3 regions of the Burkholderia cepacia complex sp. TUM26381 genome follow, and region 2 is predicted to be linked to each of the others. Evidence: predicted binding sites of a transcription regulator. Region 2 holds the regulator's gene; each other region holds the start of a gene.
The links. Region 2 encodes FNR, which switches genes on or off when oxygen is low (the NO sensors DNR and NnrR bind a similar motif). Its sites were predicted from a motif close to TTGATNNNNATCAA; they were not measured.
Positions count from the first base shown of each region.

Region 1: ACWMMN_RS25320 (TraR/DksA family transcriptional regulator) is a predicted target of FNR. The motif match lies at 4,219-4,232, and genes of this name have one in related genera.
Region 3: ACWMMN_RS36305 (universal stress protein) is a predicted target of FNR. The motif match lies at 2,321-2,334, and genes of this name have one in related genera.

Region 1 covers NZ_CM172007.1:1,913,033-1,919,977, reverse strand. The annotation lists gene ACWMMN_RS25335 (Crp/Fnr family transcriptional regulator) at 97-879, opposite strand; gene ACWMMN_RS25330 (Crp/Fnr family transcriptional regulator) at 1,801-2,583, shown strand; gene ACWMMN_RS25325 (undecaprenyl-phosphate glucose phosphotransferase) at 2,595-4,010, shown strand; gene ACWMMN_RS25320 (TraR/DksA family transcriptional regulator) at 4,399-4,791, shown strand; gene polX (DNA polymerase/3'-5' exonuclease PolX) at 4,941-6,707, shown strand; gene ald (alanine dehydrogenase) at 6,761-6,945, opposite strand, start outside.
Region 2 covers NZ_CM172007.1:3,351,390-3,358,334, forward strand. The annotation lists gene epsC (serine O-acetyltransferase EpsC) at 1-455, opposite strand, end outside; gene ACWMMN_RS31890 (hypothetical protein) at 593-826, opposite strand; gene ACWMMN_RS31895 (DUF3005 domain-containing protein) at 1,105-1,524, shown strand; gene ACWMMN_RS31900 (hypothetical protein) at 1,610-1,873, opposite strand; gene ACWMMN_RS31905 (universal stress protein) at 2,036-2,503, shown strand; gene fnr (fumarate/nitrate reduction transcriptional regulator Fnr) at 2,607-3,353, shown strand; gene ACWMMN_RS31915 (LysR family transcriptional regulator ArgP) at 3,402-4,295, opposite strand; gene ACWMMN_RS31920 (LysE/ArgO family amino acid transporter) at 4,406-5,026, shown strand; gene ACWMMN_RS31925 (T6SS phospholipase effector Tle1-like catalytic domain-containing protein) at 5,108-6,850, opposite strand; gene ACWMMN_RS31930 (DUF3304 domain-containing protein) at 6,887-6,945, opposite strand, start outside.
Region 3 covers NZ_CM172008.1:983,388-990,332, reverse strand. The annotation lists gene ACWMMN_RS36315 (2-dehydro-3-deoxygalactonokinase) at 1-461, shown strand, start outside; gene ACWMMN_RS36310 (right-handed parallel beta-helix repeat-containing protein) at 464-2,239, shown strand; gene ACWMMN_RS36305 (universal stress protein) at 2,417-2,896, shown strand; gene ACWMMN_RS36300 (DUF2964 family protein) at 2,912-3,103, shown strand; gene ACWMMN_RS36295 (hypothetical protein) at 3,178-3,324, shown strand; gene ACWMMN_RS36290 (tetratricopeptide repeat protein) at 3,361-4,539, opposite strand; gene ACWMMN_RS36285 (nitrate reductase subunit alpha) at 4,975-6,945, shown strand, end outside.

The DNA.
Region 1 (6,945 bases), 1.4 Mb from region 2:
GACCATTGGCAGGCACGACGTTCTGTTCGCCACCCTACAAACAGCTAACCCGGAACCCGGACGGCGCCGCGGCGCCGTTCCGGTCCGGCACGCCAATCAGGCGCGCGAGGCGGCCGGTACGCCCGAATCGGCCGACAGGATGCGCTTCATCTCGTCGCGCACGATCGCGCGGCAGCCGCACGACATCTTTTCGAGGCCGTCGAGGTCGGCGAGCTCGATCGAGCTCCGGTATTGCCGGATCAGGCCGAGCTTCTGGATTTCGCCGGCGGCATCCGTGACCGTCTCGCGCCGCACGCCGAGCATTTGCGCCAGCATGCTGTGCGTGACCTGGATCTCGATGCTGCGCGTGCGGTCGAACGCGAGCAGGAACCATCGGCATAACTGATGTTTCAGCACGTGATGGCGGCTGCAGAACGTGATCTGCGAGACCTGCGCCATCAGCAGCCGCACGCAGACGAACACGAGGTGACGGATCACCGGCGATGCATCGAACGCGGCGGCGAACACGCGCCGGTCGAGCCGGTAGACGAAGCCGTCGCGGCATGCGACCGCCCGGCAGGGCATCCGGCCGCTGCCGCCGATCACGTCGTCGCAAACCACGCTCTCGCTGCCGATCTCCGCGACCTCCAGCGTCATGCCGCCGGACGACACGTACTGCAGCGAAATCGCGGTCGTGACGGGCAGGTAGACCGCGGCAAGCATTTCGCCGGGTTCGCAGAGCACTTGCCCCGATTTCAGGTGAACCAGTTGAAGGTGGGGCGTGAGCGTGGCGAGCTCGTCGCGGTCGATGGCCGCGAGAAACCGGTTGGCTTCGAAGCTGTGGGAAAGCTCGATCATGCCGTTCGCGTACGCGACGGCGTCAGGGGCCTGGTGAGTCACGGCACATCCTCGCAGGGTGGCGGTCGCGCGTCGTCGCGGCGATATCCCCGGGCGGGAATTTCGCACGATCGTGCGGACTTGTGTTCATCGAAAACAGAATGACGATGCTGGCAAAAAGGCTAGCACGCAATTGAATTCAGGCAATTGCGCATGACGTCATTTCACAAAGTTTGACGATTGCGATTGGGTGAAAACGTCATGCGGATTTAATGATTCATTTTCATGGAATTAATCATCTGGAAATGGAATGGCCTGCGTTCCTGTCATTCAGCTCCGAGCGGGAATCAATCGCGCAATGCCGCGCATCGTACTGCGAAAGTGTCGGTTGGACATTGAACATTATTTGACAAATAAACGGGTGTCGCAAGATTGTTTATTTAAATCAATGGCTTGCGTGGCATATGTGCGGTAGATGACAGAGCCGGATATGAGTGCGTCGATTCAGGCCTGAGACAGTTTCAAACGAGCGTGTGAAGCGTGGCGGCGCTCGAAAATACCGCCCGGTTCATCACGGAAACAATTGAAAATCGACTGTAAGTAATTGACCGGTAAGCGTTGCGGGGCAATGCGGTTGTGCCGCCGCGACGTGCGGGAATTAGTCAGTCGAATGGCGTTCTGTGTCCATCGCATGGAAGAGTGTCCGGAAATGAGACGCTTTTTACGGTTTGAGGCCGGTTATTCGGTCGATTTAAATCGGATGTGATTCATATATTAAGGATGGGCGGGTATTGGCACGTAAATCGCTTATTCGGGCTCGCGTGCCGAAACGGGACGGTCGACTCAATCCGGTGATGACAAGCCGACGGTCAGTCGGATTCAGGGTTGTGGGCCGCAACCGCTGTCAACGTCCGGGCGCGCATCGCGATAACGAGTTCCGTGCATGCGGCTGCAGGCGGCGCGGACAATAAAAGGGATACAGACATGCTTCATCTTCACTCGAGCTACTCGGCGAATGCCATCCTCGCTGCCCTCCCGGAGGACAGCATCCGCACCATCGCACCGCATCTCGAACTGGTCAGGATCAAGGCCGGGATGCTCGACCGGGTCGGCGAGCCGATGCGCCATCTGCATTTTCCGACGACGGCGATGATGTCGGTGCAGCACCTGATGGAGGATGGTGCGATGGTCGAGGTGGCGGTGGTCGGCCGCGAAGGCGTGGTCGGGCTGGGGACGCTGGTCGGGGGCGTCGCGGCGTCGAACCGGGTCGAGGTGCGCATCGGCGGGATGGCCTATCGTGTGCCGAGTTGCGTGATGCGCGCCGAGTTCGAGCGATCGCCGCAGACGTACCGGCTGCTGCTCAACTACTGCCAGGCGGCGATGGCGCAGATCTCGCGCAGCGCACTGTGCAACCGGCATCACTCGGTCGGCGAGCAGTTGAGCCGCTGGCTGCTGCTCGCGCACGACCGTATCGACGGCGACGAGCTGGCCGTCACGCAGCAGACGATCGCGAACATGCTCGGCGTGCGGCGCGAGGGCGTGACGGAGGCAGCGGGGAACCTGCAGGAAGCCGGGCTGATCCGGCAGCGCCGCGGCCGCATCACGGTGCTCGATCGCGACGGCCTCGAACATCACGCGTGCGAATGTTACGACCTGATCCGCGCCGACTATCGTCGCTTGCTCGGCACGCGCGGGAATGTGCGGCCGGCGCCGGTTCGCCCGCGCCTGCAGGAGGGGCGTTGCGGATTCCCGGCACATGGTGCGTGACGATGCCGTCGATGTCCGGTGGAACGAATGCGATGCGGCGTGCCGCGATCGCGGCGGCCGACGTCGTGCTCGTGCTGGCCGGGGCGCTTGCCGCGCAGGCGGCGTCGGGGCTGGCGTGGCGCGAACTGTCCGACGCGCAGCGCGGCGCGATCGCGCTGCTGTGTGTGCTGACGGTGGCGCTGCTGCCGCGCTACCTGCGCACCGTGCGCGGCGGCGTGGCGGCGCAGGGCGGCGCGCACGTGCTGACGCAGACGATGGTGGCGGTCGTGTGCGCGAGCGTGCTGACGGTGGCCGCCGCGATGTGGATCATGAATCGCGGCGGCACGGTCACGACCCGCTGGATCGTGCGCACGGTGCTGGCCGGCGACACGGCGCTGCTGCTCGGCCGCGCGGCGCTGCTGGCCCTTGCGCTCACGCGTGACGGTCCGCGCGCACGGCAGCGCCGCGTCGCTGTGGTCGGTGCAACCGCATACGGGCGCGTGGCAATCGAGCGGATGCAGCTCGCGCCGAATGGCCCGTTCATGGCCGCATGCGTATTCGACGACGATGCCCAGGCTGCCGCGGGCGGCATCGGCGGCATCGGCGGCGTCCCGGTGATCGACGACTGGAACGCGTTGCGCGACCTGATTCGCGGCGGCGGGATCGACGAGGTGTGGCTCACGTTGCCGATGTCGCATGAATGGCGGATCCAGCGCATCGTGCGCGAGTTGCGCGACGAATTCGTCGAGTTGCGGCTGTTGCCCGACGTCCGGCAGATGGCGGTCGTCGATCGCTCCGCGACCGACGTCCTCGGCATGCCGGCGATCAATCTCGCGACCACGCCGCGCGCGGCGCCGGAGCTGTGGGCGAAGTTCGCGTTCGACCGGCTGTTCGCGTTCGGCGTGTTGATTCCGTTGCTGCCGCTGCTGTCGATGCTGGCGATCGCGGTCAAGCTGTCGTCGCCGGGGCCCGTGCTGTTCAGGCAGCGCCGCAAGGGTGTCGACGGCCGCGAGTTCGACATCCTGAAGTTCAGGACGATGCGCGTGCATCGCGCGCAGCCGGGCGTCGTGCGGCAGGCGTCGCGCAACGATGCGCGCATCACGCGCGTCGGCGCGTTCCTGCGGCGCACGTCGCTCGACGAGCTGCCGCAGTTCTTCAACGTGCTGTTCGGGCAGATGTCGGTGGTGGGCCCGCGTCCGCACGCGATCGAACACGACGACTTCTATCGGCAACTGATCGATTGCTACATGTACCGCTACCGCGTGCGCCCGGGCATCACCGGGTGGGCACAGGTGAACGGCTATCGCGGCGAGACCCGCAAGGTCGAGGCGATGGCCGCGCGCGTGAAGTTCGACCTGTTCTACATGCAGAACTGGAGCTTCTGGTTCGACATGAAGATCATCCTGCTGACGGTCGTGCGCGGCTTCATCGGGCGCAATGCTTTCTGAGGATGACGAATCATTGAGGAGGCGGCGCGCTGCGCGAGCGATCCGGTCGACGGATGGATGCCGGGCCGCGCGCGCCGAAGAAGCAATGGGCCGCACGGAAAATTGCTGCGCTGCGGTTGCGCCGACGGGCTGCGCGGCGAGCGTGGCCGGCCGCGATTTCGCGTCCGTCCCCAGTTTTCGCGCGCCGGCCGCGCGCGCGACCGGCGGGCTGATTCCGGTCAACACACGCGTGTTCAATGGGTTTATCCTGCGTCGAAGGCGTCCGGTGCTTCGTGCTGCCGGGCGCACATCCGGACGCGGCAGCGGCGGTGGCGCCTGCCTGCCGCGCACCGGCGCGATACCGCGCGCCGCATTTTTCCGCGCGGAACCCGGAACAGGAGAGACGGCCATGTCGCTCGACCAACAACAACGGCAGACGCTCAAACAGCGGCTGAGCGAGAGCGAGCAGGCGCTGCGTGCGGAGATCCGCACGAGCGAAGACCATCGTGCGTCGGAATCCTATGCGGACCTTGCCGGCGCGGCGCCGGACGAAGGCGACGAGGCGAACGCGGATCTGTTCGTCGACGTCGATCATGCATTGATCGGCATGAAGCTGACCGAACTGCGCGCGATCGGCCGTGCGCAGCAGCGGATGCGCGACGGCAGTTACGGCGAATGCATCGACTGCGACAGCTCGGTCGGCTACGAGCGCCTGCTCGCGCGCCCGACCGCCGAACGCTGCACGCATTGCCAGTCGATCTACGAGCGGCACTACGCGACGACACCGCGCGCGTCGCTCTGACGTCGCGGCCGCAACGGCGCTGCACGCGGCGCGCCGGCGGCGTACGATGACGAACGGGCGCCCGGCGGCGTCGACATGCGGCGCCGGGCGGGCAGACGCCGTCGCGCACGCGTGCGGCGCCATCCACGTGGAAGGGAGCCACGCCGATCATGCCGATCCACAATGCCGAGTGCGCGGCCGTGTTCGCCGAGATCGCCGACATGCTCGAGATCCAGGGCGCCAATCCGTTTCGCGTGCGGGCGTACCGCAATGCCGCGCGGACGATTGCCGACTACGGTCGCGATATCCCGGCGATGATCGCGAACGGCGACGATCTCGGGAAGATTCCGTCGATCGGGCCTGATCTCGCATCGAAGCTGCGCGAGATTGCCGCGACCGGTACCTGCGAACTGCAGCAGACGCTGCGCCAGGCGCTGCCGGGCGCGATCGTCGAGCTGCTCGATGTGCCGGGGCTCGGTGCCAAGCGCGTGAAGGCGCTGCATGACGCGCTGCACGTCGATTCGCTCGAACAGCTGCGCGCCGAAGCGAAGAGCGGGCATGTGCGCGAACTGCCGGGCTTCGGCGCAAAGACCGAGGCCCATCTGCTCGAAGCGATCGACGACCGCCTGCAGCGCGAACCGCAGCGCTTCCTGCTGCCCGACGCCGCGCATGCGCTGATGCCGTTGCTCGAACGCCTGCGTGCGGTCGCCGGCGTCGGCAAGGTCATGCCGGCCGGCAGTTTCCGCCGCCGCCGCGAGACGGTCGGCGATCTCGACATCCTCGTTACCGCGAGCGACCCGGTGGCGGTTGCCGAAGCGTTCGTCGGCTACGGCGACGTGGCGCGCGTGCTCGCGCACGGCAAGACGAAATCGAGCGTCGTGCTCGCCAGCGGGTTGCAGGTCGACCTGCGGGTGGTCGATGCCGATGCGTTCGGTGCGACGCTCGTCTACTTCACGGGATCGAAGGCGCACAACATCGCGCTGCGCAGGATCGCGCAGGCCGGCGGCCTGAAGATCAACGAATACGGCGTGTTTCGCGGCGACGAGCGGATTGCCGGCGACACGGAGGCATCGGTGTACGCCGCCATCGGGCTGCACGACGTGCCGCCCGAGCTGCGCGAGGATCGCGGCGAGATCGACGCGTCGCGTGCCGGCACGCTGCCGGCGCTGGTCGAGCGCAAGCACGTCCGCGGCGACCTGCATGCGCATACCGACGTGTCGGCCGGTCGCGACAGCCTGCGCGCGATGGCCGATGCGGCCCGTGCGCGCGGGCTTGCGTACCTGGCCGTCACCGACCGCGCACCGCCTGCCGGCGGCGGCCGCAACGACTTCGACTGGCTCGCGCGGCAGCTCGACGAGATCGATCGCGTCAACGCGTCGTTCGACGATTTCGTGCTGCTCAAGGGCGTGGAAGCCGGCATTCGCGAGGACGGCAGTCTCGACGTGCCCGATGCGATGCTCGGCCGGCTCGATCTCGTGGTCGGTGCGGTGCGCGACGGCTTCGACCTGCCGCGCGACGCGCAGACCGGGCGCATGCTGCGCGCGATGGACCATCCGCATTTCACGATTCTCGCGCACCCGACCGGCCGCGTGCTCGGCGAGCGCGATGCATGCGAACTCGACGTGCCGCGCGTGATCGCGCAGGCCGCGGCGCGCGGCTGCTTCGTCGAGCTCGATGCACAGCCGCGGCGGCTCGATCTGCCGGACATCTGGTGCCGCGAGGCTGCGCAGGCCGGCGTGGCGGTCGCGATCGGTTCGGATGCGTGCAGTGGCGACGAACTCGACAATCTCGCGTATGGGGTCGATCAGGCGCGACGCGGCTGGCTCACGCGGCAGGATGTGCTGAACACGCGCACGCTCGCGCAACTGCGGCCGTTGCTGGCCCGCACGATGGGCGCGGGCGGCGGGGCGAAGCGGAACCGGTCGAAGGGCGCGTGAACGCGGCCGGCGGCGCGTGCCGCCAGCCGTGCATCCAGGTCAGGCCGGCACGGTCATGCCAGCACGCCGGCCGCCGGTACGTAGGGCAGGCCGAGCGCCTGCGCGACCGCTTCGTACGTGATGTGCCCGTCGCAGACGTTCAGCCCCGCGCGCAGATGCGGATCGTCGGTCATCGCCTGTTTCCAGCCCTTGTCGGCGAGCGCGAGCGCGTGCCCGAGCGTCGCGTTGTTCAGCGCGA
Region 2 (6,945 bases):
TAGCACAACAGGATCTCGGTGATGTGCTGCGCGGCCGGATCGCCCGCGTACGCGGCCTGGATGTCGCTGACGAGCAGCGCGCGCACCGCCGGCAACTGCCGGCCGAATTCGCGCGCGATCTCGAACGCACGTTCGTCGAGCTCGGCGAACGGCGTATCGGCATGTTCGGGCAGAAACGGCAGCGCTCGGCGGATCTGCTCGGACAGGATGCGCAGCGTGCTTTCGAGCGTGTGGCCGACGTAGTAGTCGACGCTTTCGTCGGTCAGGTCCGGCGCGCCGTAATGCGTCGGAAACATCGACGCGCGCAGGCCGGTCACAATCTTGCAGATCGCATCGCGCGACGGCAGTTCGCGGATGCCGCGCGGATGGCGCGTGCGATGGAGTTCCTCGCGCGACTCGCGCAAGCCGGCAACGATTTCTTCGAGGTCCCACTGACGGACGGGTGATGTCGACATATGCCAATGCAGGCGACCGCGCTCGGTCGCACGGCCGCTAATAAAGTGACGGGTTCCACAAGATTACCGCGTTTTTTGTCCCGGAGCGGTACACCGGGGATCGGCCGGACGGCCGGCGCTGCGCGAGCGCGGCGGCGTCACATCGTGATGCTGCTCGCGTCGATCCATCGCACGGCCCAGTCGCGTGCGTGCGCGATTGCGTCGCCTTCGTCGTTGAACTGGAGCTCGATCGGGAAAAAACGGTTCGCAACGAGTTCCCCGTCGCTCGATCGGGAGATCACGACGTAGGGTTTGAACGAACCATCGCTGGCGCGCGCGGGCGCGCAGTTCAACAGATAACCGCGGTGCGTGAAGGCAGTAGTCGCTTGCATGAATCCGCCACCTCTAGTCCCTTGCTTTGTTGTTCACTACCCGTCTTTAAGGGTGCTGCGGCGCCCCGGCGCGGGCAGAGGCGGCGAGACTTCATCCCCTGTCGCCGCTTCGCAGGAAAAGAATCATACTCTGTAGAAAACGCGTCTTCTAGCTGAAATAAATCATGACAAATCAGTGCGCGTCGCGCGACCGCGGCGATCGCCCGCGCGCCTTTTCCCGTCGTGCCCGGAACGGGATTTGCTTCGATCCGGAGCGTTTCGCCGCCAGGAGAGCCGCGATGGAATCATCCGGTCAAACAGGTCGTGTACGTCCGCGCAGCATCGAGCTCGACAACGACGACACGCACGACAGCACGGTCGACACCGACGGCAAAAATCGCGAAGCGTCGCGCCTCGCCGGCGGCGGGCCGTTCTCGCCCGACCAGATCACGGGCAGCAACGCCTCGCTCGTCAACGCGATGCCGGAAGCCGGCGACGGCTTCGCCGGTTTCGACAGCCGCCCCGGCGGCAACCACCCGGCGTTCGCACTGCGCGCGGGCTACATGGTGGTCGAGAAAGGCTTCGACGCGCCATCGCCCGGCGATGCGTGGTTCGGCCCCGTTCACAGGATGTACGGCAGCACGTACTGGCCCGGCCACGGACGGCGGCCGGAACGCATCATCGAGCTGACGGCCGTGCCGAGCCAGCCGGGCGTTTGAATCGGTCGTTCGTTTGCGGAGCGGCACCGGTCGACGACCGATGCCGACGGGTCGGCGCGTGCGACCGACGCACGAGTGAACGATTTCACGCATCGGCGTCGACGGTTTCATGCATGCCGCACATCGTGCCGATGCCGTTGCGTTGATCGAAGTCATGTCGAAACGGCGCAGTTGCGATTGAATGGCGATGCGTGCGGTGCATCGATGTGCCGGTCGCGCACGGTCGATGCGCGTACCCACGCAACGCATCACGTCGCTGCGTGCATCTGCGCTCCGCCGCCGGCGCGAACAGCGGCATCGATCCAGCCACGCGCCACATCTCGCGCGGTGCAGCATGCGCCGCGCGCATGGCCGTTCGCCGCTGCAACAGACGCGATGCGACCACGCGACCCGACGGGCACCTCGCTGCAAAGTCCCCGCCGTTGGTTTACTCTGCCTCGCAGCATTGCGCATTGCCCAGCCTGATCGGCCATCCGGCCGACTTCGTTTCAACCCGCCACTCGGAGACACTATGTACAAGCGTATTCTGGTTGCCGTCGACGGCAGCGACACGTCCCGCCATGCGTTCGATGCCGCACTGGCGCTCGCGAAAGCGCACGGCGCCGAGCTGCAGCCGTTCTACGTCGTCGAGAACGCCGCGATCTACTACAACGTGCCCGGCTACGATCCGTCCGTGCTGCGCGATCAGCTCGTCGCACAGGGCAACGAACTCGCTCGGGATTTCTCGAAGCTGATGCAGGCAGCCGGCGTGAAGGGCGAAACGCGGCTGAACGAAGCGACGTCGCTCAACGATGTCTCGTCGCTGATCCTCGACGGCGCAACAGCGTTCGGCGCCGATCTGCTCGTGCTCGGCACGCACGGCCGCCGCGGGTTCCGCCGCCTCGTGCTCGGCAGCATCGCCGAACAATGCGTGCGGCACGCGACGCTGCCCGTGCTGTTGATTCCGGCGGCCGCGAACGTCGACGAACAGGCCGCCTGAACGCCATCCGGCAGGCGCCACCGGTCGCGACGTTTTGTCACCCGACAGCGGCAACTTGCGGTGGGACAATGATTCCGTCGATTCAACGCCGGAGTAAACGATCATGCTGACGCCCGTCGCCACACGTCCCGCCGCCACGCCTCATGCCGGTAGCTGGGCTCCTCGCCAGGCCGCGCACTGCTCGTCGTGCGCAATGCGGCACCTGTGCATGCCGCAGGGCCTGGCACCTGAAGCACTCAGTCGCCTCGAGTCGGTCATCTGCGCAGCGCGCCCCGTGAAGCGCGGTGAAGCGCTGTTCCGCGAAGGCGACGCATTCGACAACCTGTATGCCGTGCGCTCGGGTTCGCTGAAAACCGTCGCGACGCGCCATGACGGCCGCGAACAAGTCACGGGCCTGCATCTTGCCGGTGAAGCGCTCGGCCTCGACGGCATCTGCGACGATGCCCATCCGCGCACCGCGGTCGCGCTGGAAGACAGCTCCGTCTGCGTGATCCCGTACAGCGCGCTGAAGACCCTGTGCTCGGAAGCCGGCTCGATGCAGCTGCGCATGCACAAGCTGATGAGCGAACAGATCGTGCGCGAAACGTCGCAAACGATGCTGCTCGGTTCGCTGAATGCCGAAGAGCGCGTCGCCGCGTTCCTGCTCGACGTCTCGTCGCGTTACCTGAAGCGCGGGTACTCGCCGTCGGAATTCAACCTGCGGATGACGCGCGAAGACATCGGCAGCTATCTCGGCATGACGCTCGAAACGGTCAGCCGCACGCTGTCCAAGTTCCAGAAGCGCGGCCTGATCGAAATGCAGGGCCGCCACGTGCAGATCGTCGACTTCGACGGCCTGCATCAGGTCTGATCCTGCGCGGCGCGCGCGGTTCGCGCGCCGCCTGCATCGCATCCCGAATCAATCGAGAAACAGTGCGGCGCGCGTCTTCAGCGCCGCGCTGAAATCGTCGAGCCAGCCGATCGACAGACGCCAGCTCTGCCAGTAGAGATCGATGTCGATGGTCCGCCCGCGCGACATGTCCACGAGCTCACCCGCCGCCAGTTGGCGATCGACCATCCGGTCCGGGCACATCCCCCATCCCAACCCCGTTTCGCATGCGCGCAGATAGCCTGCGACGTGCGGTATCCAGTGCTGCGGCGGATCGAGATCCGCGCGCGTCACGCGCCGGATGAAACGCGCCTGCAGCCCGTCCTTCGGATTGAACATCACGCACGGCGCGCGGCGCAGCGCATCGCGCGTGATGCCCGCACCGAAATAGCGTTCGTAAAACGCCGGCGAGCACACCGCGCGATAGCGGATCCGCCCGAGCCGCTCCGACCGGCATCCCTGGATCGGCTCCGCCTGCGCGGTCACCGCGCCCTGCACGCTGCCGTCGCGAATGCGCGACGCCGTGTAATCCTGGTCGTCGATCACGAGGTCGAGCAATGTCTCGCGCTCCGTGCAAAACGGCCCGACCGCATCGATGAACCACGTCGCGACGCTGTCGTCGTTGACGGCCACGCGCAACGTCGGCCATGCACTCGCGATCTGGCCCGGCAGCGCCGGCATCCGGCCGCCCAGTTCGGCTTCCAGCAGTTGCACGCGCTCGGTGTGCCGGCACAGCAGCGCGCCCGACGTCGTCGCGACGCACGGCTGCCCGCGCTTGACGAGCACGCTGCCAACCCGTTCCTCCAGCAGCTTCACGCGCTGCGACACGGCCGACGGCGTGACATTCAGCTCCTTGGCCGCCCGCTCGAACGAACCGTGCCGGATCACGGCTGCGAGGGCATCGAGCAACGCGTAGTCGAGCATTAGATTTCCTTAATCTGCATTAGGTGATTTAGCTTCTCTTATCTTCATGCTGACCGCAGACTAGCGCTACCCGATTCATTCGTCTACTGCTTCTAACGCTGCCCATCATCATGAACTGGCTCGCTTTCTCCCACGGCGCCGCCCTGTGCGGATCGCTCATCGTCACCATCGGCGCACAGAATGCGTTCGTGCTCCGTCAGGGCATCATGCGCTCGCATGTCGGCAAGATCGTGCTGCTGTGCGCGGCGTCCGACATGATCCTGATCGGCGCGGGGGTCGGCGGCGCATCGGTACTCGTCGAGCGCTATCCGGCCTTCGTTCACGCGGTGCTGTATGTCGGCCTCGCCTATCTCGCGTGGTTCGGCATCAATGCGCTGCGCCGTGCGTTCAAGCCGGGCCACGAAACGCTCGACGTGCGCGGCGACGCGGTCGCGCCGCCGCCGCAGAGCGGGCTCTCGATCGTGCTGATGACCCTCGCGTTCACGTGGCTCAACCCGCACGTCTATCTCGACACGTTCCTGCTGATCGGCACGGCCGGCGCGCGCGAGCCGGAAGGCGCGCGGCTCGCGTTCGCGATCGGCGCGATGACGGTCAGCGTCGTATGGTTCCTCGGGCTCGGATACGGGGCGCGATTGCTGGCGCCGTGGTTCCGCAAGGCGATGGCGTGGCGCGTGCTGGATGGTGCGATCGGCAGCATGGTGCTGTTTCTCGCGGCGGTGCAGTTGCGGTAGGGAAAGGGGTGTCGCGGCAGATCCGGTCTGCCGCGACCTCAGGTCAACCGTTCGCGATAGCGAACGGCATCGCGCTCGGCATCAGGCCGTCGATGCCGCGTCAGGCAGCGCGCCGCCGGTCATCGCAGGCTGGTTGCTCGCGAGCTGAGGCTCGTTGGCCGCCATCGGATCCTTCTGTTTGGCCGGATCGGCCTTGGCCACCCGCGTGTCGGCATGCTCGGCCTTGTCACCTTCGTAGCGCCAGTACAGGTACTTCTGGGCGCGTTTGCCCATGAAGTACTGGCGGTTGACCGACCAGCGGCTCGATTCGGCAAAGCCGACGTGACCGTCATCCATCTGTTTCTTGAACCCGGCAATCGAGTCGTGCACGTAATGGTCGAAGAACCGGTCGAACGTCGCGCGTGCCGCGGGATCGATGCCGCCCAGCCAGTTGCCCTTGACCCGCGTGGCCGCATCGATGGCCTTGTGCTGCTCCGATACGTAGCTCGTGAAGTAGCCGCCGGCGTCCTCGCGGATGCTTTCGGCGTCGTCGTTCCATTCGCTGTCGGTAGTGGCCATGTACGAATTCACGCCGCCCGGCGGCTTCAGCCGACCGTCGTGCAGGCGCCGGCTGCGGCTGGCACGCCACTGGTAGTAGCGATTCATGTGCCAGATGATCTGGGGTTCGAGCCTGTCGCTATTCGGCGCCATGCCCGCGCGCTTCTCGTTGCCCTGGCCCATGTACATGTTCCAGGCTGCCTCCAGGTCCTTGGAAATCTCGAACAGTTGCCCCGCGCTCGCCATGACTTCTTGCGGCGAACGGAACGGCACGCCGGCCTTCCATCCCTCGATATAGAGGTTGTTCAACGCGACGTTGGCCAGCTCGTTGGTGCGCCCCTCCTGGTAATCGCGCTCGTACCCGCCGCCCACGTCCGAGTGCATGCCCGGGTAGTACACCTCGCGGCAGTTCCCCGGAACCATCTGGTCCTCGCGCACCGAATCGCCGGGGAATTTCTCCCGGACTTCCTGCGACGCCACATAGTGAACGCACTGCCGCACGTAGCCCGGAATGCGGATATCGTTCGCCCACTCTGCATGGCCGCCTTTGTCGAGACCACGCAACACGCCACCGGCAATCGTCCCGAAGAACGGCCCGAGGATCGGCTGAACGAGGGTCGGCGCCTTCTTTTCGAGGCGGCTGCCACCAAAGCCCGTCGACGACACCGTATCGAGAATTCCCAGGAAATAGACGACCAGTTCGGGACGATGCCCCTTCATGTTCTTCTTGTTCCACCAAAGCCGCCCACCGATATTCTCGGTGAGCTTCTGGGTCAGCATGCGGACGAAGGCACGTGCTTCCGTCGCGCCGCGCGAGAAGCCGAACACGGCCACATTGATCTGGCTCACGGCCGGCATGTGTCGGGTCACGTGCCGATCGAGTTCGTTCAGCATCCATTGGATGCGCAATTCGCCTTTTCGCGCAGCGGCCATACCGAGCGCGTTATCGAGCCCTTTACCGGTGTCACCCACTTTGCTGCACGGTGTACCAACGCCCTCCACGTAGTTGCGGGACGTACGAGGAAACACGTCGTCTTCAGCATGCGCAAACTGCCAGAGCTTGGCGATGTTGCTGTACTTGGTCCGGTTGACGTCCGTCGAACCGCCGCCGTCGGCATCGTAGTTGTTGCCGGTACCATCGAAAAACGCCGTGAACCAAACAGGCTTAGGACATTCCTTGCATTGCTCGATCAGCAGCGGATCGAGCGCTTCCCGCTGCTTGCTCCGGATGGCGTCCTCGGCAGGCGTGATATCGGTGATGCGTCGGATGATGGGGGGATTGCTCATGGCAGATAGGCTCCTGTTCCGGCAATGCGTCCGGCGTCAATTCCATTGCGCCGGCTTCTTGCGGCCGTAGAACGGATTCGGAATTTCCTTCACGC
Region 3 (6,945 bases), on a different replicon from region 2:
TGCACGCGGCGCAGGCGGGCCATGCGACGGGGCTGCTCGCGACGATCTTCGGCAGCCGCGCGCGGCTGCTGGCCGGCGAACTGGCGGCCGCCGAGCAGCGCGACTACCTGTCCGGCGTGCTGATCGGGCATGAGCTTGCGGGGCTTGCCGCGGAAGGCGACGGGCCGGGCGCCGAAGCAGGCGCCGGCGCGCCGCGACCGATGCTGATTGGCGATGCCGCGTTGTGCTCGCGTTACCGGCACGCGGCGTCGTTGTTCGGCTGGCCGCCGGTGGACACGATCGACGGCGCGGCGGCGGCCGGTTTGTGGGTGCTGGCCGAGCGGGCAGGGCTGTTGCCCGCGGCAAGCGAGGGGGCGCCGGTTCGTCTGGACGAACCGGCTGCCGGAATGGGCGGACGGCATGCGGAGCGACCGGCGGTCGACCCGGTGCCGGATCACGAATGCAATATTTCGGGAGACTGACTTTGAAACACTGGAAGATTGTCGCAGCGCCGCTGATCGGCGCGCTGGCCGCATGCGGCGGTGGAGAATCGGCGGACGGCGTGGCGGGGCAGCAGCTTGCCGCCGCGTCCGTGGCCGGGCAGGCCGGCGGCGCGACGCCCGGCACGCTGCACGTCGACTGTTCGCTCGGCGCGAATGGAACGGGATCGCCCGCGACGCTCGGCACCCCGGCCAATCCGATCCGCGATCTCGCGACGCTGAACCGGATCGTACTCGCACCCGGCACGCACGTGCGCTTCAAGCGCGGCACCACCTGCAACGGCAGCTTTACGCCCGCGCCGGGCAGTACCGGCGCGGCCGGCGCACCGATCGTCGTCGATGCATACGGCGACCCGAAGGCATCGCGCCCCGTCATCGCGGCCGGCTGTGCGGATACGACGGCCGACCCCGACCAGTCGATCACCGAGCAGCACAAGACGCCCAACGGATTCAGCGGCTATTACTCGCTGTGCAAGACGGACAACCCGACCGTGAACCGCGCGGCGATCTATCTGTACAACACGCAGTACTGGGAGATCCGTTCGCTGGAACTGACCAACGATGCGACGACCGTCGGCGGCCGCCTCGGGCTGTACGTGCGGCTCGAGGATTACGGCACGGGCAGCCACTACCATGTCGACGACGTGTACGTGCATCACGTTCGCGGCTATCTGAAGGATGTCGCCGGCAATACGGTCGGCTCGTACAAGACGACCGGCGGGATGCTGTTCGAGGTGACGCGCGACAACGAAGTCGTCGGCACGAAGGAGAAGCCGACCAACTTCGACGACATCGCGGTCGAGAACAGCGAAATCTACGCCGTCGATGCGGTCGCACTGTCGACGCGCTCCGCGTGGATGTGCCGCGAAGGCGGTGCGCCGTGCGGCGACTATCCGCCGTACAAGGGCAATCCGGCCTACCTGACGAATCCGGCCACGCAGGCGGCGTCGGACTACTTCCCGATGACGCGCGTCGTGCTGCGCAACAACCTGATCCACAACGTCGGCGGCGACGGCATCATCGTGCGCACGGCAACCGCGCCGAAGGTCGAGGCGAACCACCTGTACGACATCTGGATGCGCGCACCGGGCAACAGCGCCGGCGCGTGGGCGATCAACACCGACGATGCGCTGTTCCAGTACAACGAAGTCAACGGCGTGCGGTTGCAGAACAACATCGAAGCCGGCGACGGGATGGCGTTCGACGCGGATCTCGGCACGCGCAACACGCGCGTGGCTGCGAACTTCAGCCACGACAACGACGGCGGGCTGATGCTGTTCTGCGGATGCGGTTCCGACGGCCTGGGCCACACGGCGCAGGAGACGGGGGCAATCGTCGAAAACAACCTGAGCCTGAACGACAAGCGGCGGATCATCTCGGCGGCGGGATCGGCCGATTCCGTCGTGCGCGACAACGTCGTGATCACGCGTACGCCGGGGCTGGTGACGCCGATCGTCGAGAACCTCAGCTATGCGAACGCGTTCCAGGTGACGGGCAACCGCTTCTACAACGCTTCGGATAGCGGCGCGATCTACCGGACGAAGAATGCGCAAGGCAGCTACGCGAACATCGTGTGGAGCGGCAACGCGTACTTCGGTTATGCGGCGGATTCCGAGTTCACCGGGCCGAACTATCGCCACGGTGCGCAGCCCGACACGGTGCTGCCGTTCGCCGGACAGGACGTGGACGCGGTCGCCGGTGCCTGGTTGCGCGACAGCGGGTTCGACCGGCACAAGTACCGCGCGCCGCACGCGCGATGACGGGCCGGGCGCGGGCGTCGATGCGTGGCGCCCGGTGCCCGGCGCGTGCGTCGTCCGGTCGCGGGCCGGACGCCCGCCGGCTTGATCGTCGTCAACATCCGGGCCCGCCGTCGGCCGATGATGGTGACATGGCCGCGCGCGACAGGGCGCGCGGCAGTTCACCCCAGCGAGGTTCGCATGTACAAGAAGATCATGGTGGCCGTCGACGGCAGTGCTTCGTCGAAACAGGCGCTTGCCGAGGCCGTGAAAGTGGCGCTGGCGAGCGACACGCACGTCAGCGTCGTGTATGTGGTCGACAAGTCGGTGCTGTTCACGTACGCGGGACGTTTCGATCCGCACGCGCTCGTCGAGGAAATCCGCGACGACGGGCGCAAGGTGCTGCGTGAAGCCGAACAGATCGTCGCGCTGGCCGGCGCGAAAGGCGAAGCCGAACTCGTCGAGACCGAGAGCATCGGCGAGGACATCGCGGAGCGCCTGCAGCGCTACGTGAAGGAGCACGGGATCGATCTCGCGGTGGTCGGCACGCACGGGCGGCGCGGGATCCGGCGCGTGCTGCTCGGCAGCGTCGCCGAGCGCTTCGTGCGCGGCTCCAAGTGCCCGGTGCTGCTGATTCGCGGCGACGATGCCGACGAAGCGGCGGCCGCGGCTGCGGCGTAACGCGGTGTTCGAGCGATGATCCGCCGCCAGTACCGCATCGTCGTCGCGGCGATCGCCGTGTTCGTGTCGCTCGTGGGGATGATGGCCGTCGTAACGGGGCTGCTGTTCGACGAAGCGATGGCGCTGCGTGGCGGCGCGATCGCATTGATCGTCGGTGTGGCCGGCTTCGTCGTGATGCTCAATCCGGGCGCGAAAGGCGAGGAATGACGCGGGGAGGCTGCGTCTTTCCTTGAGGGAACGCGTGCAGGCACTATCGTGCTCGAAGAACGACAACATAGCTGATGGGGCAGCCGGGCATCGATCAGTCGAAAGTCGTCGTTGCGATGATGTCGAACACGAAGCAGCGCTTTGTGGCCAACGGTCATGCGATGGCGAACGCGTCGGGGCACGTCTATATGCTGTCCCGTGACGATCCCTGTCAGCAGTGACCGTCGTTGCCCTGACGATCACCGCTTCCGTCGAGATTACGTGCCGCTCGCACCGGGCGCCGCCGCGCTGTCCGGGCTCGCCTGCACGTCCAGTCGCTTCAGCGTTTCCGCCAGCTCCGCGTTCTTCGGCTGAAGCTTCTGCGCCTGAGCGAACGCATCGCGCGCTTCATCCCGGCGCCCCAGTTTCCACAGCACTTCACCCTTGTGCGTCAGCCCGGTCGCATGGGCTTCGCGCGCGTCGCCGTCGTCGTCCTTCGCGAAGATCGCGATCGAGCGGTCGAACCACGTGAGCGCCTCGTCGTTGCGGCCGAGGCGATATAGCGCCCAGCCCTTGCTGTCGAGCGCATACGCATCGTCGGGCGACTTCGCGAGATGTGTGTCGATCATTGCGAGCCCGCGATCGACCTCCACGCCCGCATCGACGAGCCGGTAGCCGATATCGTTCAGGCGATCGTCCGGAATCGTGTCGAGATCGAGCACGGCAGCCACGCGGCTTGCGTCGCGTTCGGCGATCGCGAGCGACAGCAGCTTCGCGACGATCTGCTGCCGCAACTCGCCGCTGATCCGGTCGCTGTTGGTGACCAGCGTGCCGAGGTACTGCGTGTACAGGTCCGGCGTGCCGGGTTCGTTCGCGCTGTTCGCGATGGTCAGGCCCGGACCCGCGCACCAGTCGGTGTCGGCCGCTTTTTCCAGCATGCCGACGTAAAGATTGACGTTCCGCGGCGTGCGCGATTGTGCGTAGTAGGTGTAGCCGTTCGCGTCCGAATAGCCGCATGCCAGATATTCGTTCTCCACGTCCAGCACGTACGGGAAACGGCCGAGCGACGCCTTGCCGCCCGGATCGACCAGCCGGAACGATTCGCCCAGGTCGCCGTCGCCGACGACCGGGTTGAACACCCACTGCTTCTGCGGATGCGATTTCGGCAGCCGGATCCGGATCGTGCGGCCCGCCGCGTCGGTCGTGCCGAAGATCACGCTGTCGTGCTCGCCCGGCTTGACGGGCAGCCCCGCGATGACCTGGCCCGGCAGGAACAGCCGGTAGCGCGCGTTCGGCAGCGGCTGTTGCGTGACGGGGTCGCGCAGCACGAACTGGTGAACGTAGGCGCCTTTGCCGAGCGACGCCGTCGGCGCGACGTAGGTGCGCGCGTGGGCGACGGGCAGGCCGGTGCAGCTCAAGGCCGCGGCAACGAGCGCGGCGAGAAGTCGGGATGTCATGAAATTTCGGTTCTTGTATGTAAAGGTGCGATGGTCCGACGGCCGGAAATGCACTGAACAAACCGCGCGGTCTTTGATGAACGGCCGGCTGCGGTTGGCGAATCCCGATGCGGTGGATCGGATCGTCCAGTGCAATTCAATGCGGAGCCCGCCCGCCGTCACGGGATGCATGACGGCAACGGACGGGCAACGCGGGAATGCAGTGCGCAGCATAACAGGCCGTGCCGCGCGCTCGATCCCCATTCGATTTCACTGTTGCGGATAGATGAACGATTCCGTGATTTGTATCAAGTCGTGATATGTTGATCCGCCTGACAATGGGTTCGATCACGGTGAGAAGGACGAAATGATCGACATTCGATCGTCCTTTACAACCGGTATTTCGCCTCCTTAAATAATCAGGGTCTGCCAAAAGACCGGAAAAACGAGATCCCCATGAGCCATTTCCTGGACAGATTGCGTTATTTCTCCACCACCAGGCCACGCTTTTCCGACGGGCACGGCGCCGTCACCGACGAAGACCGCAAATGGGAAGACGGTTACCGGATGCGCTGGCAGCACGACAAGATCGTCCGCTCCACCCACGGCGTGAACTGCACGGGTTCGTGCTCGTGGAAGGTCTATGTGAAAGGCGGGATCGTCACCTGGGAAACCCAGCAGACCGACTATCCGCGCACACGTCCCGACATGCCGAACCACGAGCCGCGCGGCTGCTCGCGCGGCGCGTCTTACTCGTGGTACCTGTACAGCGCGAACCGCCTCAAGCATCCGATGGTGCGCAGCGCGCTCGTGAAGCTGTGGCGCGAGCGCCGCCGCACGCTCGGCCCCGTCGAAGCATGGCGCTCGATCGTCGACGACGATGAAGCGCGCCGTTCGTACCAGAGCCGGCGCGGGCTCGGCGGCTTCGTGCGCGCGAGCTGGGACGAGGTCAACGAGATCGTCGCGGCCGCCAACGTGCACACGGTCGAGCGGCACGGCCCCGATCGCGTGGTCGGCTTCTCGCCGATTCCCGCGATGTCGATGGTGTCGTACGCGGCAGGTTCGCGCTACCTGTCGCTGATCGGCGGCGTGTGCCTGAGTTTTTACGACTGGTATTGCGACCTGCCGCCGGCGTCGCCGCAGACCTGGGGCGAACAGACCGACGTGCCGGAATCGGCCGACTGGTACAACTCGACGTTCATCATGATGTGGGGCTCCAATGTCCCGCAGACGCGCACGCCGGACGCGCACTTCCTCGTCGAGGCGCGTTATCGCGGCACCAAGGTCGTGTCGGTGTTCCCCGATTACTCGGAAGGCGCGAAGTTCGGCGATCTGTGGCTGCACCCGAAGCAGGGCACCGACGCGGCGCTCGCGCTCGCGATGGGCCACGTGATCCTCAAGGAATTTCATCTCGCCGGGAAGAGCGACTACTTCTCCGACTACTGCAAGCGCTACACCGACATGCCATGCCTGGTGCGCCTCGTACCGCACGGCGACGGCTACGTGCCCGAGCGCCTCGTGCGCGCGTCGGACTTCGACGACGCGCTCGACGAGGCCGCGCATCCGGACTGGAAGACCGTGATGATCGACGACGCGAACGGCGAGTTCGTCGTGCCGGTCGGCTCGGTCGGCTTCCGCTGGGGGCAGCAGGACGACGCCGACAAGGGCAAGTGGAACCTGCGCGGCGAGACGTCGAAGGGCGCGGCGCTGTCACCGCGGCTGTCGTGCACGGCCGAGCACGACGACGTGGTCGACGTGCTGTTCCCGTACTTCGGCAACCAGCCGCACGCGCACTTCAACTCGACGCAGCATGCGTCCGAGCTGTCGCGCCGGATCGGCGTGCGGCGCATCGCGACGCGCAACGGCGACATGCTGGTCGCGACCGTCTACGACCTGTTCGTGGCGAACTACGGGCTCGACCAGGGCCTCGGCGGCCGCGACGTCGCCGCGAGCTACGACGACGACCTGCCGTACACACCCGCATGGCAGGAAACGATCACCGGCGTGAAGCGCGCGGACGTGATCTCGGTTGCGCGGCAGTTCGCGGAGAACGCGCACAAGACGCAGGGCAAGTCGATGGTGATCATCGGCGCCGGGATCAACCACTGGTTCCACATGGACATGTCGTACCGCGCGATCATGAACATGCTGATCATGTGCGGCTGCATCGGCAAGCCGGGCGGCGGCTGGTCGCACTACGTGGGCCAGGAGAAGCTGCGGCCGCAGACGGGCTGGACGGTATTGTCCGGTGCGCTCGACTGGAGCCGCCCGCCGCGCCAGATGAATTCGACGTCGTTCTTCTACGCGCACACCGATCAGTGGCGCTACGACCCGATGGACCCGGCCACGCTGCTGTCGCCGCTCGCGGACAAGTCGCAGTTCCATGGGGCGCCGATCGACTACAACGTGCGCGCGGAACGGATGGGC